Regions from separate parts of the Mesorhizobium sp. M7A.F.Ca.MR.245.00.0.0 genome, predicted to be linked through region 2. Evidence: predicted binding sites of a transcription regulator. Region 2 holds the regulator's gene; the other holds the start of a gene.

Region 1 (8,304 bases), on a different contig from region 2:
TATCTCTGATCAACATATCGCCCATGGATGCCTCCAAGATTTGATATCACTGATATCACCCCCGGAGTCATTGATCAACAAGAGTTCCGCCCCCTTCCCCCAGCCACTCAAAACGGTCCATTAAGTCTACACCAACTGTTCAGGCGTATGCTTCGCGGATCTGTCCTGGGAGCTTCATATGCAGCGCGCTCAAAATCCCTTTGGGAAACGCAGGAAGCCAATAGCTGAATACAAATCGGTCGAAGAACGATACGAGAAAGGCGAATTGTCGAGGCGAAGAGAGAGCAATTTCGCCATTTATAACACCCTGCTACTGATGGTGTTAGCCGTGGTTGTCTCTCTGGTGCTGATCATCTCGCCAGAATCTCGCGCGCTTGCAAAAGCGTTCGAGCTTGGCAGGGATTGGGTTTTGCGTGGCGTGCTCGAATGATCCCTATCCCGCCAGCTTGCCCGGCGCCTTGTCCCTGGCGAGCTTCTTGAATTTCTTCACCACCATGTCGCGCTTCAGCTTCGAGATGTGGTCGATAAACAGGACGCCATTGAGGTGGTCGATCTCATGCTGCAGGCAGGTCGCCATCAGGCCTTCGGCCTCCATATCCTGCAATTTGCCGTCGCGGTCGAGATACTTGACCCGCACGGCGGCCGGGCGTTCGACCTCGGCGTAATAATCCGGGATCGACAGGCAGCCTTCCTCATAGACCGAGCGCGCGTCGGCGCTCTCCAGGATTTCCGGGTTGATGAAGACATGCGGCGCCGGCGTCTCGTCTTCCTTGGCCAGATCGATCACCAGTAAGCGCAGCGGTTCGCCGATCTGGATCGCCGCCAGCCCGATACCCGGCGCGTCATACATGGTCGCCAGCATGTCGTCGGCTAATCTGCGCAAAGGCGCGTCGACACGCTCCACGGGCTTGGAAACCTGGCGCAGGATGGGGTCGGGAAGGATGATGAGCGGCTTGATCGGCATGGCGTTCCACCTAAGACCTCCAGCGAAAAGCGTCAACCGGTCGGCATCAGGCTCGTTCACGTTTTGATCTGTGCTATCGCGGCGAATCGTCTATGCTGTCCACATGAATGATTTGAGCACCATCCTTTCGGAGCCTGTCGCCCGGCTCGGCGCCACAACCATCACGCTCGGCCATGCGCTGGCCTTCGGCGCTTTGCTGTTTCTGGCCCTGTTCATGGCGCTGGTCATCGCGCTGTGGCGGTCGGCGAAGGCGCGCGCCGTGGCGGCTGCCGAAGCCGCCGATCATGCCCGCGACGCGGAAGTGCGGATGGCCGGCATTCTGCAAAGCCAGGCCGAAATGCAGGGACGCATGGGCGCCATTGCGGAAGTGTTCGGCGCACGGCAGGCGGAGCTGACGCAATCGATCGGCCAGCGCCTCGACGCCATGACCGGCCGGCTCGGCCAGACCATGACCGAGCAGACCAAATCCACGCATGAGAGCCTGGCCAAATTGCAGGAGCGGCTGGCCATCATCGATGTCGCGCAGGGCAACATCCAGTCGCTCGCCGGCCAGGTGGTGCAGTTGCAGGCGATCCTCTCCAACAAGCAGACGCGCGGCGCCTTCGGCCAGTCGCGCATGGAGGCGATCGTCGCCGACGGCCTGCCGCACGGCGCCTATGAATTCCAGGCGACGCTGTCGAACGGCAGCCGTCCTGACTGCCTGGTGAAGATGCCGAACGGCGCACCGTCGCTGGCTATCGACGCCAAGTTTCCGCTCGAAGCCTGGAATGCCATCCGCGCCGCCGACGGCGCCGACCTGCAGAAGGCCGCCTCGCAGGCCTTCCGCCGCGACATCGAGATCCATGTCCGCGATATCTCGGAAAAATACCTGATCCAGGGCGAGACGCAGGACACCGCCTTCATGTTCGTGCCGTCGGAATCGGTGTTCGCCGAGATCCACGAGAATTTCGAGGCGATCGTCCACAAGGCGCACCGCGCCCGAATCGTCATCGTCTCGCCGTCGCTGCTGATGCTGTCGATCCAGGTCATCCAGGCGATCCTCAAGGATGCCCGCATGCGCGAACAGGCGCACCTGATCCAGGGCGAAGTCATTCGGCTGATGGAGGATGTAGCGCGCGTCGATGAGCGGGTGCGCAAGCTGCAGGTCCATTTTGGCCAATCGGCCAAGGACATCGACGACATCCTGGTTTCGACGTCGAAGGTCACCAAGCGCGGCCAGAAGATCGAAGCGCTGGAGTTCGGCGCACAGCCCGACGGCGATGCCGCCGCGGACGCAGCGTCACGGGCTCCCGCCGCGAAGGTCGATACTGGCGCGCGCGTTGCCGATTCGAAAAGCGGGCAGCTCAGGCTGAGGGTCGTCGAAGGCGACGATTGAGGCGCGGCGCCGGACCGGCGCTACTGCTCTTCCTTGGTCGTCATACCCGGGAATTCCGGCAACCAGGGCAGCGCCGAGCGGTGCCAGCTTTGCCGTCTCGGGACCAACTGTTCACGTTGTCGCGCCGTGCCGACCCGGATGCCATAAACCTTCGGCCCGTCGCCAACCGATGTCGCGTAGAGATGCGAGCCGCACTCGCCGCAAAAGCCCTGCGCGCGCTTGTCGCCGCTCGACCCTGTCTTGATATAGACCTTTGGCGCACCCTTGGTGATCCGGTAGTGGCCTTCAGGCGCGCCCACGGTCACGCGATAAGCCGTTCCGGTCAGTTGTTGGCAATCGGTGCAGTGGCAGATTCCGGTGTTCTCCGGGTCGACCTCGGCCTCGTAAGTGATGGCGCCACAATGACAGCCGCCGTCTATTCTCATCTTCGTTCCTCCAAAGTCCCTTCAATCTAGCGGGGCAAGGCCGTGAGGCAATGGCGCAGCGCTAGTCCAGAGCCGGATCGGATGCGGTCTCGATCAGCTTGCGCCGCTGCTCCCAGGTGCCTGCCGTCTGTGGTTTGACGAACAGCCGCGTGATCTCCGGCATTTCCTTCTTCAGCTGCGCCTCCAGGCGCTCGACGCAAGCTTCGATCTCGGGCGCCGTCAAATGGTCCTCGAACTCGATGCTGAGCCCGGCGACGATCTCTGTCGGCCCCATATGGACGGTCAGGACGCCGTTCGCCCGCTGCACCGCCGGATCCTGCTGGGCGATCGCCAGCACCTTCATCTGCACCTCGGGCGATGCCGGCTCGCCGATCAGCAGGCCCTTGCTTTCGCGGGCCAGGAAGATTGCCGTCGCGCCCAGGATCAGCCCAATGCCGATCGAGGCGGCGCCGTCGAGTTCCGGCATCTCCAGAACTTCCGCCGCCAGGATGCCGACGAACGCGACGATCAGGCCGAGAAGTGCTGCACTGTCCTCGAACAGCACGGTGTAGACGCTCGGATCCTTGCTCGACTGCACCGCCCGCAGCCAGCCCTGCTTGCCCTTCTGCTGGCGGAACTCCTTCAGCGCCACCCACCACGAACTGCCTTCGAACAGGAAGGAAAGGCCGAGCACGATGTAGGTCACCTCGGCGTTGGCGACCGGCTCCGGCGCCATCATATGGATCACGCCTTCGTAGAACGACACGCCGGCGCCCAGCGCGAAGACGAGGAGCGCGACGATGAAGCTCCAGAAGTAGAGTTCGCGGCCGTGACCGAGCGGATGCGTGCGATCGGCCGGGCGGGCGGCGCGGTGCATGCCGTAGAGCAGCAGGCCGCCATTGCCGGTATCGACCAGCGAATGCACGCCCTCCGACAGCATCGCCGAACTGCCGGTAAAGGCGGCGGCGGCGAACTTGGTCAGCGCGATGGCGAAATTGCCGGCGAGCGCCGCGTAGATCACCTTTTTTGAGCCGCCGTGCCCGGCCATGGCATTTGTTCCCATTCAAGGCGCAGTCTAGCGGCCAGGCCGCTAAAGCTCCACAGGCATCACACCGCGCGAATGTCGGGTCGTCCAAGCCAGCGGTCATGAGAGATCGGCCTATGGAAAACGGCGACTACTCGACGATCTCGCTGGTCCACACCTTGAAGCCGGCAAGCGTTCCCGGGCCGAATATATGGGTCAGCGGCACGTCGGCGGCGTCGCGGCCGGAGGCGATCAGGATGCGGCCGATGCGCGGTGCATTGTTGCGCGGATCGAAGACATGCCAGCGGCCGCCGAGATAGACTTCCATCCAGGCGCAGAAATCCATGCTCGCCCATGGCTTCGGCATACCGATGTCGCTGATGTAGCCGGTGCAATAGCGCGTTGGGATGTTGAGCGCCCGGCAGAAGGTGACGGCGAGATGCGCGTAGTCTCGGCACACGCCGCTCTGTCCGCGATACGCTTCCGCGGCGGTGCGTGTCGGCCGTGCATTGCCGTAGTTGAAGACGATGTGGTTATGGACGAAGTCGCAGACCGCCTGCACGCGCGGAATGCCCAGCGGCGTGTTGCCGAACAGCCGCCACGCTTCATCAGCCAGAAGGTCGCTTTCGCAAAAACGGCTGGGCAGCAGAAACAGCAGCGTGTCCGCCGGCAGGTCGCGCACCTCGTGCTGCCAGGCCATCAGGTCGCCCATCTCGAAAGTGCCGGGATCGCGGATCACCGCGTCGGTGCCGAAGGTGAAACGCCCGGGCGGCGCGACGAACCGGTTGCACCAATTGCCGAAACTGTCGCGATAGCTTTCGATCGGCACCGGCGGGTTGGAAATCAGGAAATCCGGCCGCTCGAGATCGGAGGCACGCGAATAATGCACATTCAGCATCGCGATGAGCGGCGTTTCCTGCGGAAAGTCGAAGCTCATCTCGCAGCCGATGTGGATTCGCATTGTCGTCCTGACGGCCTGCCTGACGATCACCCGGCGAAGCTCGGGTCGATGCTGCAGTGCGAAAATCACCATCGCACGGACCGTCATGGTTTACGAGCAAATTAGAAACCGGTGAAAGCGATCCGGCGACGCCGGCAACGGTCGCTAACCCCTTGCGGTCGGGCGGTTCTCTTGTTTCACTTGGCGTCCCACATCAGGAGGAACGAATCATGGCTAAAGGTGCGATGAAGGCAGGCAAGGAAGCCCGCAAGCCGAAGAAGGACGCCAAGAAGCCCGCTCCGGCTCCCGCGCTGAAGGCGCCGCCGGTCAAGGCGATGAAGCTCAAGGACAAGTAGGTCCGGCGATCCACTTCGCAATAAGGGTTACGGCCGGCGACACTGTTGCCGGCCGCTGTTGATCGAGCGCTCGAAGTTCCTATATTGGCATGGCGGGGACGACCTCGCGCTTCCCCAAAATCCGGACGGGACGACCCGCCATTGTTTGACTGATCGTCGGACGCCGAAATCACCTTTCGGTCCGATGCTCTGATGGAGCGTTGTCGATGTCATGGATTCTTCTCTTTTTCGCCGGCCTGTTCGAGATCGGCTGGGCAATCGGCCTCAAATACACAGATGGCTTCTCGAAGCTGGTGCCGACCGTACTGACCGTTGCCTCGATGGTCGTCAGCCTCACTCTGCTCGGCCTGGCGCTGAAGGCGCTGCCCGTTGGCACCGCCTATGCGGTGTGGACCGGCATCGGCACCGTCGGTACGGCACTGCTCGGCATCTGGCTGCTCGGCGAACCAGCCACCGCGATCAGGCTGGCCTGCATCGCGCTCATCGTCTGCGGCATCATGGGGCTGAAGTTCGCCGCCTGACGGTCTTTTGGTTTGCGCATGTCGTCCTCCCAGAACCGGGACCAATATTTGGGCGACGGACAAACACCTTCAGGGCCGCTGTGAGGCGACCCTGATTGTCGAAGCTGGCTGCTTCGGTAATCCTGAGGCTAGCGGGCGGAGAAGCCCGGCGGCGTCCTGCCGGTGCGCTGCTTGCGTGCCGCATAACGCGCGTCACGCTTGGCCTTGCGTTCGGCTTCGTCGGCCAGAAAACGGGCGATGCGCTCGTTCTCTTCGGATTCCCGAATCTTGGCCTCAGCCTGTGCAGCTTCCTCGGCGGCGATACGTGCCGCTTCGGCTGCTGCCTCGCGCTCGGCCTTCTCGACCGCTTCGCGTGCCAGCTTCTCCTGCTTCAGCCGAGCCTTTTCAGCCTCGCGGATTTCGCGGGCCGCAAGGATCGCCTTGCGTTCAGCCTGCCGCGCCAGCACAGCGGGATCATCCGCTGCGGGCTTTGCCTTGAAGCGCTCGAGGAGCGCCTTCTTTGCCTCGTTTGCGGCATTGCGCCGCTCGAAAACGTCTTTTTCCCTGTAGATAGCCAAGTCCACTTCCCTGAAGTCAATTCGCGAGGCTTACATACGCGCGAAAACCGAGAGTTCAAGCGCCAAAACGGCATGGCAGCCATGAAATTGTCGGCTGTTGCACTCGGGAGACGCCTTTGGAGCAATTTCAGGGAAAGTGTGAAACGGTTTTCCGGGAAAAGCGCGCAGCGCTTTCCCTTGGGAATTGCGACGAAGAGATTGAACCGAAAACGACATGCACTGTTCACCGTCGCGCCTCTGGCGGCGAGGTTGGCGGATGGCTACGTCTAGCGGCAAATTCCAACACCAGGATGACATTAGATGGAACTCGGTCTCTACACCTTCGCCGACGTCAGCCCGCAGCCGGGCCCCGGCGCCATCGGCCCGCATGAGCGGCTGCGCAACCTGATCGAGGAGGTCGAGCTGGCCGATCAGGTAGGCCTCGACGTCTTCGGCCTCGGCGAGCATCACCGGCCCGACTATGCCGCCTCCGCACCGGTCGTGGCCCTGGCCGCGGCCGCCGAGCGCTCGAAGCGCATCAAGCTGACCAGTGCCGTCACCGTTCTGTCTTCCGATGACCCGGTGCGCGTGTTCCAGCAGTTCGCAACGCTCGACCTTCTGTCGGGCGGCCGCGCCGAGATCATGGCCGGACGCGGCTCGTTCATCGAATCCTTCCCGCTGTTCGGTTATAACCTCGAGGACTATGACGAACTGTTCGCCGAAAAGCTCGATCTGCTGCTTGCCATCCGCGACGGCGTGAAGGTTACCTGGTCCGGCAATCTGCGCGCGCCGATCAACGATCGCGGCGTTTATCCCCGGCCCTTCCAGGACAGGCTACCGGTCTGGATCGCCATTGGCGGCACGCCGCAGTCTGCCGCCCGCGCGGGTGCGCTCGGCCTGCCGCTGGCGCTCGCCATCATCGGCGGCGAGCCGGCGCGCTTCGCGCCGCTGTTCGATCTCTATCGCGAAGCCGCCAAGCGCGCCGGCAGCGACCCGAGGGGCCTTGCCACCAGCATCAACGTGCACGGCTTCATCGCCGAGACGACCGAGCAGGCGGCCGACGATTTTTACGGCCCGCAGGCGGAGGTGATGAACCGCATCGGCCGCGAGCGCGGCTGGGGTCCGACATCCCAAGCGCATTTCGACCAGTCGCGCGGCCCGAACGGCGCGTTGTTCGTCGGCGGTCCCGAGCAAGTGGCTGAGAAGATCGTCGCCCAGCACAAGATCTTCGGCAATGACCGCTTCCTGCTGCAAATGGCGATCGGCACCATGCCGCATGCCAAGATCATGAAGGCGATCGAACTCTACGGCACCAGGGTGGCGCCGATCGTGCGCAAGGAAACAGCCAGGGCTGCCACAGCCGTCACCGCGCCAGCCTGACGGAAATGTCGGCTGCTGGCTGCTACCATTGAGAAGGGCCGGATTTATCGTTCTCGTCGCCACGACATTCGGAAGAAGCCAAATCTTTCTTCCAACTCCGTGAGTGCAGGCCTGGATGCTGCGGCGCGCTCTGATTTCCGGACCCGTGCAAACGGGCCTCATTCCGGAAGCCGGCTCATGGAACCTGCGCCCATAACTCTGCGTTCATGCAAGCAATAGCCGATCGCCGAGGGCGCCGGCTCGAGGGTGAGCATGAAAACAGAACACGCTGCCTTGGGCCGCGCCATCGCCGACGAGTCGGATTCGCGCGTTGCGGCCCGCGCCGACACGCATCTGATGCGCTCGCTGCTGGTCGGCATTTTCCTGTTCATGGCCATCTATGCGCTCTACTTCGCTCGCGCTTTCTTCATGCCGGTCATTCTGGCTTTCCTGCTGGCGCTGACGCTGACGCCGATCGTTAGGCTCCTGCGCAGGCACGGCATCTCCGAAGTGGTTTCGGCGACCCTTCTGGTGCTGTTGTCGATCTGCATCTTTGCCAGCGTAGGCTACCTGCTCAGCGGACCGATCATCGACCTCATCAACAACACCTCTTCGATAGGCCAGCAACTTGCCGAACGGCTGGCGCAATTGCGCCGCCCACTCGAGAAGATCATGCAGATTTCGCATCAGATCGAACAGCTGACCCAGACGTCGCAGGAGCCGGGCATCCAGAGGGTGGCGATGGCGCAGTCCGGCATCCTGTCGGCGGCCGCCAGCAACATCCTGTCGGCCGGGACAGGCCTGACCATCATCTTCGTGCTGTCG
Region 2 (8,304 bases):
GGCCATGCGCGACCGTTTCATTCTGCCGGAGGGGGTGATCTATCTCGACGGCAATTCACTGGGGGCAGCGTCTCATGCCGTTTTCGGCGAGCTGCAGCAGGCGGCAACCCAGGAATGGGCCCAGGACCTCATCCGAGCCTGGAATACGGCCGGATGGTTCGAGATGCCGATCGAACTCGGCGATCAACTCGGACGCCTGATTGGAGCCGCGGCCGGCCAGACCGTCGTCTGCGACACGACGTCGACCAACATCTACAAGGTGCTGCATGCGGCGCTGGAGATGCGGCCGGGCCGGTCGGTCATCGTCGCCGAGGGTGACAGTTTCCCCACCGACCTGTACATCGCCGAAGGGGTGGCCTCGACACGGGACGGCGTCCTGCTGCGCCTCGCGGGCGTCGACGCGCCCACCATCGAAGAGCTGATCGACGAAAACGTCGCGGTGGTGCTGGTCAACCACGTCAACTACAAATCGGGTGAACTGCGCGACATGGCGGCGCTGACGCGCAAGGCTCATGCGGCCGGAGCGCTGATCGTCTGGGATCTATGCCACACCGCCGGCGCCCTGCCCGTCGAGCTCGATCAGGCAAATGCCGATTTCGCCATCGGCTGCACTTACAAGTACCTCAACGGCGGTCCGGGCGCACCGGCCTTCATCTATGCCGCGCAGCGCCATCACGGCGATATCAGCCAGCCGCTCAGCGGCTGGTGGGGCCATGCGCGGCCCTTTGCCTTCGAACGGGGGTATATTGCCGGCACCGGTATCCGCCGCTTTCTGTGCGGCACCCAGCCTGTCCTGTCGATGCGGGCGTTCAAAGGCGCGCTTGCCATCTGGAACGACGTCGACATGGCGGCATTGCGAAAAAAGAGCGTCGCGCTGACGGAACTGTTCATCCAGCTCGTCGAAGCAAAGTGCGGCGCCTATGGCCTCACGCTGGAGACCACCCGCGACGCGACCAGGCGCGGCAGCCAGGTGTCGTTCCTTCACGATCACGGCTATCAAATCATGCGGGCGCTGATCGAGCGCGGCGTCATCGGTGATTTTCGCGCGCCATCGACCATCCGTTTCGGCTTCACGCCGCTCTATGTCGGCTACAAGGATGTGTGGCTGGCGGTTGCGGTGCTGGAGGATATTCTGCGCACGGGCGCATGGAAGGACCAGCGTTTCGCCGTCAAGGAAGCCGTTACCTGACGCAACGATCTCCGCGATTTGCCGTCGCCGCCCTCACTGCCCGGCAGATGACGGAGGGCTGAATTCCAGCCACAAATGCCAACAGACGTTGGCGTTTTGGCTCCGTTTCGTTCACGGCAAACGAACGTCCCGAAGATTGATAGCGTCCCTTGTGGCGGTCGATCGGCAGATGATGCCAAGCCTTGGGTCGAGTATGAGCCACAGGTCATTAACCATAATGGTTTCAATGTGAGCAGGCGCATCGCCGTGGTTGGCGCCTGTCGATTGCGACCCGCTGGCAAGCGCCAGATAATTTCAGCAGCCTTAATAAATTCATTAAACTTTAAACGGTTGCAGAACACAACTGGAACAGATAGTGTTTGTTCTGGGTTTGTTTTTCGATTCTGGTTTCAGGTAATCTGGGGGCCGCCATGCTGACACGCAAGCAACATGAACTGCTGATGTTCATCCATGAACGCCTGAAGGAGAGCGGCATTCCGCCATCCTTCGACGAGATGAAGGAGGCGCTCGACCTTGCCTCCAAATCCGGGATTCATCGGCTGATCACCGCACTTGAGGAGCGCGGCTTTATTCGCCGGTTGCCCAACCGGGCACGCGCGCTGGAAGTGCTGCGATTGCCGGACTCGATCGCGCCCGGCCTCAACGCGGCAAAGAAGTTTTCGCCAAGCGTCATCCAGGGCAGTCTCGGTCAGGGTGGTGCTCTTGGCCGGCAGATCAAGCCGGCGCCTTCGCGGATGCCCTCGCCCGGCAATGATGACGATGCGGTCTCCGCCGTGTCGATACCGGTGATGGGCCGTATCGCCGCCGGTGTGCCGATCGATGCCATCCAGCATCAGACGCATTCGATCTCGGTGCCGCCGGACATGATCATGGGCGGCGCCCACTATGCGCTGGAGGTCAAGGGCGACTCGATGATCGAGGCCGGTATCTTCGACGGCGACACCGTCATCATCCGCAATGCCGACACGGCGAACCCCGGCGAGATCATCGTGGCGCTGGTCGATCAAGAGGAAGCGACGCTGAAGCGGTTCCGCCGCAAGGGCGCTTCGATTGCTCTCGAAGCCGCCAATCCGGCCTATGAAACCCGTATCTTCGGCCCAGACAGGGTCAAGGTGCAAGGCAAGCTCGTCGGCCTCATCCGCCGCTACTGAGGCGGCTGCGGGTTGGCCGCTGGCTTCTCGGGTTTCTTGAAGGGTGCCAGCCCCCTCGCCTCACGAGAGTATTTGCGATGCGTGTGCCAGGGCCGATATGGGCTATCCACCGCGAAGCTGATTGTCGCCGGTGTGGTCGCCGATTGGCGATCGAAGAAGACCGCGGCACTGCCTTTGCGAGCCAGTTGCCGCTTGGTGATGACGAGAACCAGCGGATTGCGACAGGCGTCATAGGCGGTGGCGTCATTGATGACGATCAGCTCGGCGAAGCCGCAGGCTTTCCAGGTGTCCTTGCGGTCGTCGACATAGGCAATGATCGCACCGGACATATGCCTGGCCACGCAAACGCCTGATGAGCAATAGAACGGCGATCCCGGCGGTAGCTCAACGGCGTCCGCGACGTCGAATTGCCCATCGCTCTTGTCGAACACCTCTGGCACGACGATGGTTTCTGATGTCAGGGCGCGTTTCCAGTTGTCGACGGTGAATTCGTTCGGCCGTTCCCGGCTGACGGCAAGCTCGCCGCCACCGATCGGCAACGCCACCAGCCGGGCGTCTTCCGAGATCAGCACATCCGGCGTGCGCGTATCCGAGACGGTCAGCAAGCCTGCCAGCGCGAATGGCAGAGCAGCGAGCCGCAGCCAAGTTGTCGCCATCGTCGCGATGACCAGGGCAATTGTCACCAGCAGGACAGATTGCTGCGAAATCAGCCCAACCCCATCGACAGGCGAACGTTCGGAGATCCAACCCGATATGGCGATCATCACCGTCAGACCCTTGCCCATCAGGTAGAGGGCCGGCCAATCCAATCCGAAAGGCATCAGCAGCGCGCTTGCGACAGCCAGGAACATGACGACGGTGACGATCGGCATAACCGCCAGATTGGCGAACAGGCTGAGCGGCGACACACGCTGAAAATGCCAGATGGCAAACAGCGTCGTGGCGCTGCCGGCGATGATGGAGGTCATGGCAAGGCCGGTTGCCGCGAGCACGAACTTTCGCGTCAGGAAACCGGGCATGGATCGCTTTGGGGGCGGCGGTCTTGCTTTTCCCGCGCGGTGATCGGCCCAGCCGGCATAGGCGCCGACCAGAGCCGCGGTCGCGGCGAACGACATCTGAAAACTCGGGCCGACCACCTCATGCGGCGACACCACGATGACGGCGATCGCCGAGATCGCCAGATTGCGCATGGTGAGTGCTGCTCGATCGAACAGCACGGCAATCAGCATCACCGCCAGCATGATGAAGCTGCGCTCGGCGGCAACGACGACTCCAGAGATGATGAGATAGGCCGCGATCGAGAACAGTGCGGCGACGGCGGCATACTTCTTGACCGGGCGACGCGCGGAAAAGTCGGGAAACAAGGCGAAGGCGCCGCGCAGCAAGCCCATGATGGTGCCTGCGACCAGCCCCATGTGCAGTCCCGAAATCGAGATGATGTGGTAGATGCCGGTACGTCGCATCGCCTCATTGATGTCATCGGGAATGCCGGCGCGCACGCCGACGATCAGCGCCGCGGCGATCTCGCCTTCGGCGCCGCCGACGCTCGCCCTGATATGGTCGGCGATGGCCTCGCGGGCATTTTCCACGCTAGAGGAAATTCGGGCCGGCAGCGGCATGTCGCCATCATCGCTGACGACAAGCTTGGGGTTGCCGAGAAAGAACCCGCTGCCGCCGATGCCGGCAAAATAGCTGTCGAAGGAGAAATCATAGCTGTCCGGCCGCACCGGCCCGGTCGGCGGCAAAAGCTTGGCATATCCAGTGATGAGGGAGCCTGCGGTCACGTCAGCCGGGATCTTGCGTGCCGAAAGCCGCACCCGTTCCGGCGCATAGCGCAGTTTCGGTCTTGCGGTCGACGTCACGTCGATGGTCAGCCGGATACGGCCAGTTTCCATCCGGTCGAGCGAGACGACGCGGCCGGTCACCTGCGTCGAGATTTCCGAGCCCAACATTTGTGTGCCCGCACGCCACGTCTCGACCTTGGCAGCAAGCAGTCCTAGGGCGCACAAAAGCGCCGCCATGAAACACAGATGGGTCTTTGGCCATGAGCGCGAGACCAGCGCACAGATCCCCGTCAAGATGACAACCGCGACAGGTCTCGCAAAGTCGGGTTCAGCCGTCAGCGAAAAATAGCCGATCGCTCCGATCGCCAGGCAGACCGGCACCAGCAGGAAGGCCACGCCCCGGTCGAGTTCCAGGCTCGCCGCCGTGTTCACGCTGTGGCGCAGGCGAGGCAGTGATGTCAGGCTGATTTGCCGGCGCACGCGAACGATCCTGCCGGTTTCGGCAACAGGAACAGAGGCGGCGACATCCGCTTGCAAGGGCGCCTTGCCGGGATCCGGCACAAGGGGCGATGGCGGCGGCAATGGGGCTGGCCGAGGCGCAAACAGGGACCGTTCGCTGACGCCGATGGCAGCGTCCTCGCCCTGATCCGAGCCCCAGCCTCGTCCAGCCATCGGGTCTGCCCCTTGCGCCCTCGACACCCTATGCTACATGAACGCCGGGCGCGCGAAAGCCCGCGCAACCGCACCCCGCTTCAGATGGTTTCCGAGAGTTCCATGTCCGACAAGGTCGTCACCCGTTTTGCCCCTTCGCCCACCGGCTATCTGCACATAGGCGGCGCGCGCACGGCGCTGTTCAACTGGCTGTATGCGAAGCACACTGGCGGCACGATGCTGCTGCGCATCGAGGACACCGACCGCGAACGCTCCAATGAAGCCGCGACGGCTGCCATCCTCGACGGGCTTTCCTGGCTTGGCCTGAGCTGGGACGGCGAGCCGGTGTCGCAGTTCGAGCGTGCTCCGCGCCACCGCGAGGTGGCTGAGGAGCTCGTGCGCATGGGCAAGGCCTATTATTGCTATGCCACGCCGGCCGAACTGGAGGCCATGCGCGAGGCCGCCAGAGCCAAGGGGCTGCCGCCCCGCTATGACGGCCGCTGGCGCGACCGCGACCCCTCTGAGGCGCCCGCAGGCGTCAAGGGCGCCATTCGTATCAAGGCGCCGACCGACGGCGAGACCATCGTCCATGACCGTGTCCAGGGCGAGGTGCGCTTTCCCAACAAGGATCTCGATGACTTCATCATCCTGCGTTCTGACGGCAATCCCACTTACATGCATGCCGTCGTCGTCGATGATCATGATATGGGAGTCACCCATATCATTCGCGGCGACGATCATCTGACCAACGCCGCTCGCCAGACCGTGATCTACAACGCCATGGGCTGGAACGTGCCGTCCATGTCGCATATCCCGCTGATCCACGGCGCCGATGGCGCCAAGCTGTCGAAGCGGCACGGCGCGCTTGGCGTCGAGGCCTATCGCGCCATGGGCTACCTGCCGGAGGCGCTGCTCAATTACCTGGCGCGCCTTGGCTGGAGCCATGGCGACGACGAGATCATGTCGATCAAGGATATGATTTCCTGGTTCGATATCGGCGATGTCAACAAGGGCGCGGCGCGCTTCGACTTCGCCAAGCTGGAGGCGATCAACGGCGCGCATATGCGCCGCATGAGCGATGCCCAACTGTTCGACATCTTCATCGCTACCCTGCCCTATCTCGAAGGCGGCCCGGCGATCGCCGCGCGCCTGAACGACAGCACCAAGGCGCAGTTGCTGGCAGCGCTTCCGGGCCTGAAGGAGCGCGCCAAGACGCTGGTCGAGCTCGTCGATGGCGCGGCCTTCCTGTTCGCCACGCGCCCCCTGCCGATCGACGACAAGGCGGCCCTTCTGCTTACCGACGATGCCCGCAAGATCCTGCGCAGTGCTCACGAAGCTTTGAACAGGCTTGCGAGTGACTGGACAGCCGCCTCGGCGGAGGCGGCGATACGCGAGGTGGCAGCGGCCGGCAGTCACAAGCTCGGCGCGGTGGCCCAGCCTTTGCGCGCTGCGTTGACCGGCAAAAGCACCTCGCCGGGCGTGTTCGATGTGCTCGCCGTGCTCGGCCGCGAGGAAAGCCTGGCGCGCATCTCAGATCAAATCGATTAGGAGCAAACTGGCCCAAGATTGGCATTGAAAGGCGGGTTTCGCAGTGCAACATTAGGCCTTGGCCCAATCTGGCACGCACCTCCTGAAATGCGGTGGCGAATACGCGCATTGCGGTGATTTTTCGACGTGTCGCTCTGCAGAATTTTGCCTTTGCCGGCATGAGGAAACAAGAAGGAGTTTGCAATGACCGAAGCTGCGAAAAAAATGGATTTGGGCGGCAAGATCCAGGAGGCCACGGCAACGCTTGCATTCGCCGGCAAGACCCATGAATTCAAGGTGCGAAGTGGTTCGGTCGGGCCTGATGTCATCGACATCGCCTCGCTCTACTCAACCACCGGCGCCTTCACTTACGATCCGGGCTTCACCTCGACGGCAAGCTGCGAGTCCGAAATCACCTTCATCGACGGCGACGCCGGCATCCTCCTCCATCGCGGCTATCCGATCGACCAGTTGGCCGAACATGGCGACTTCCTCGAGGTCTGCTATCTCCTGCTCTACGGTGAATTGCCGACCAAGGCGCAGAAGGACGACTTCGACTACCGCGTGACGCGCCACACCATGGTGCATGAGCAGATGTCGCGCTTTTTCACCGGCTTCCGCCGCGACGCGCACCCGATGGCGGTGATGTGCGGCGTGGTCGGCGCGCTGTCGGCCTTCTACCACGACTCCACCGACATCTCCGACCCCTACCAGCGCATGGTTGCCTCCATGCGGCTGATCGCCAAGATGCCAACGATCGCGGCGATGGCCTACAAATACCACATCGGCCAGCCGTTCATTTACCCGAAGAACGAACTGAACTTCGCCGCCAACTTCCTGCACATGTGCTTTGCCGTGCCGTGCGAGGAATACAAGATCAACCCGGTGCTGGCGCGCGCCATGGAGCGCATCTTCATTCTGCACGCCGATCACGAGCAGAACGCCTCGACCTCGACCGTTCGTCTCGCCGGCTCGTCGGGCGCCAACCCGTTCGCGTGCATCGCCGCCGGCATCGCCTGCCTGTGGGGGCCTGCGCATGGCGGCGCCAATGAAGCGGCGCTCAACATGCTTGGCGAGATCGGCCATGTCGATCACATCCCCGAGTTCATCGCTCGCGCCAAGGACAAGAACGACCCGTTCCGCTTGATGGGCTTTGGCCACCGCGTCTACAAGAACTACGATCCGCGCGCCAAGATCATGCAGAAGACGGCGCATGAGGTTCTGGGCGAGCTCGGCATCAAGGACGATCCGCTGCTCGACATCGCCATGGAACTGGAAAAGATCGCGCTGACCGATCCCTATTTCATCGAGAAGAAGCTCTACCCGAATGTCGACTTCTATTCCGGCATTACGCTGAAGGCGCTGGGTTTCCCCACCACCATGTTCACCGTGCTGTTCGCGGTCGCCCGCACCGTCGGCTGGATCGCACAGTGGAAAGAGATGATCGAGGATCCGCGCCAGAAGATCGGCCGCCCGCGCCAGCTCTATACCGGCGCACCCGAGCGTGACTACGTGCCGATCGCCAAGCGGTGAACTGGGAGTAGGGATCGGGCAGTAGGCAGTAGGCACGGTCAACTTCCCTACTCCCTACTGACTATTCCCTCTCTTGATATACCGCATCACCACCTGCGCGGCGATCTCGCCGGACGGTCTGTCCGTCGCCATGCGCCGCATGATCTCTGCAAATCCATTCTTCTGCCAGGCGCGCATGCCGCTGTCGGCGAACAGGGCTTCCAATTGCCGGGCCAGATTGTTCGGCTTGATGTAGCCGTCGTAGAATTCCGGAATAAGCGCTCGATCCGATATCAGATTGGGCAGCAGCGCCGACCAGACGGAAACGAGGTGCGGCGCCAAGACGCGCGCGACCGGGTCGAGCCTATAGCAGGAAATCATCGGCACGCCGGCCAGCGCCAGTTCCAGCGATACCGTCCCGGACGCGATCAGCGCCGCATCGGCTTTGCCGAAAGCCTGCCATTTGCGCTGGGGATCGACGATGATCTCA

What was found. Region 2 encodes LexA, which represses DNA repair genes until DNA is damaged. Its sites were predicted from a motif close to TGTTCNNNNTGTGTTCNG; they were not measured.
Region 1: EOB80_RS13795 (DNA recombination protein RmuC) is a predicted target of LexA. The motif match lies at 1,018-1,035, and genes of this name have one in related genera.

The regions. Positions count from the first base shown of each region.
Region 1 is NZ_RZTE01000010.1:147,832-156,135, forward strand. Features, by position in the region: gene EOB80_RS13780 (plasmid stabilization protein) at 1-25, opposite strand, end outside; gene EOB80_RS13785 (hypothetical protein) at 179-430, shown strand; gene def (peptide deformylase) at 434-964, opposite strand; gene EOB80_RS13795 (DNA recombination protein RmuC) at 1,068-2,339, shown strand; gene EOB80_RS13800 (GFA family protein) at 2,360-2,764, opposite strand; gene EOB80_RS13805 (cation diffusion facilitator family transporter) at 2,826-3,791, opposite strand; gene EOB80_RS13810 (transglutaminase family protein) at 3,919-4,728, opposite strand; gene EOB80_RS35870 (hypothetical protein) at 4,938-5,063, shown strand; gene sugE (quaternary ammonium compound efflux SMR transporter SugE) at 5,270-5,584, shown strand; gene EOB80_RS13825 (DUF6481 family protein) at 5,713-6,141, opposite strand; gene EOB80_RS13830 (LLM class flavin-dependent oxidoreductase) at 6,442-7,500, shown strand; gene EOB80_RS13835 (AI-2E family transporter) at 7,753-8,304, shown strand, end outside.
Region 2 is NZ_RZTE01000005.1:171,637-179,940, reverse strand. Features, by position in the region: gene kynU (kynureninase) at 1-1,189, shown strand, start outside; gene lexA (transcriptional repressor LexA) at 1,600-2,340, shown strand; gene EOB80_RS08805 (ComEC/Rec2 family competence protein) at 2,334-4,796, opposite strand; gene gltX (glutamate--tRNA ligase) at 4,899-6,323, shown strand; gene gltA (citrate synthase) at 6,507-7,835, shown strand; gene lpxB (lipid-A-disaccharide synthase) at 7,890-8,304, opposite strand, start outside.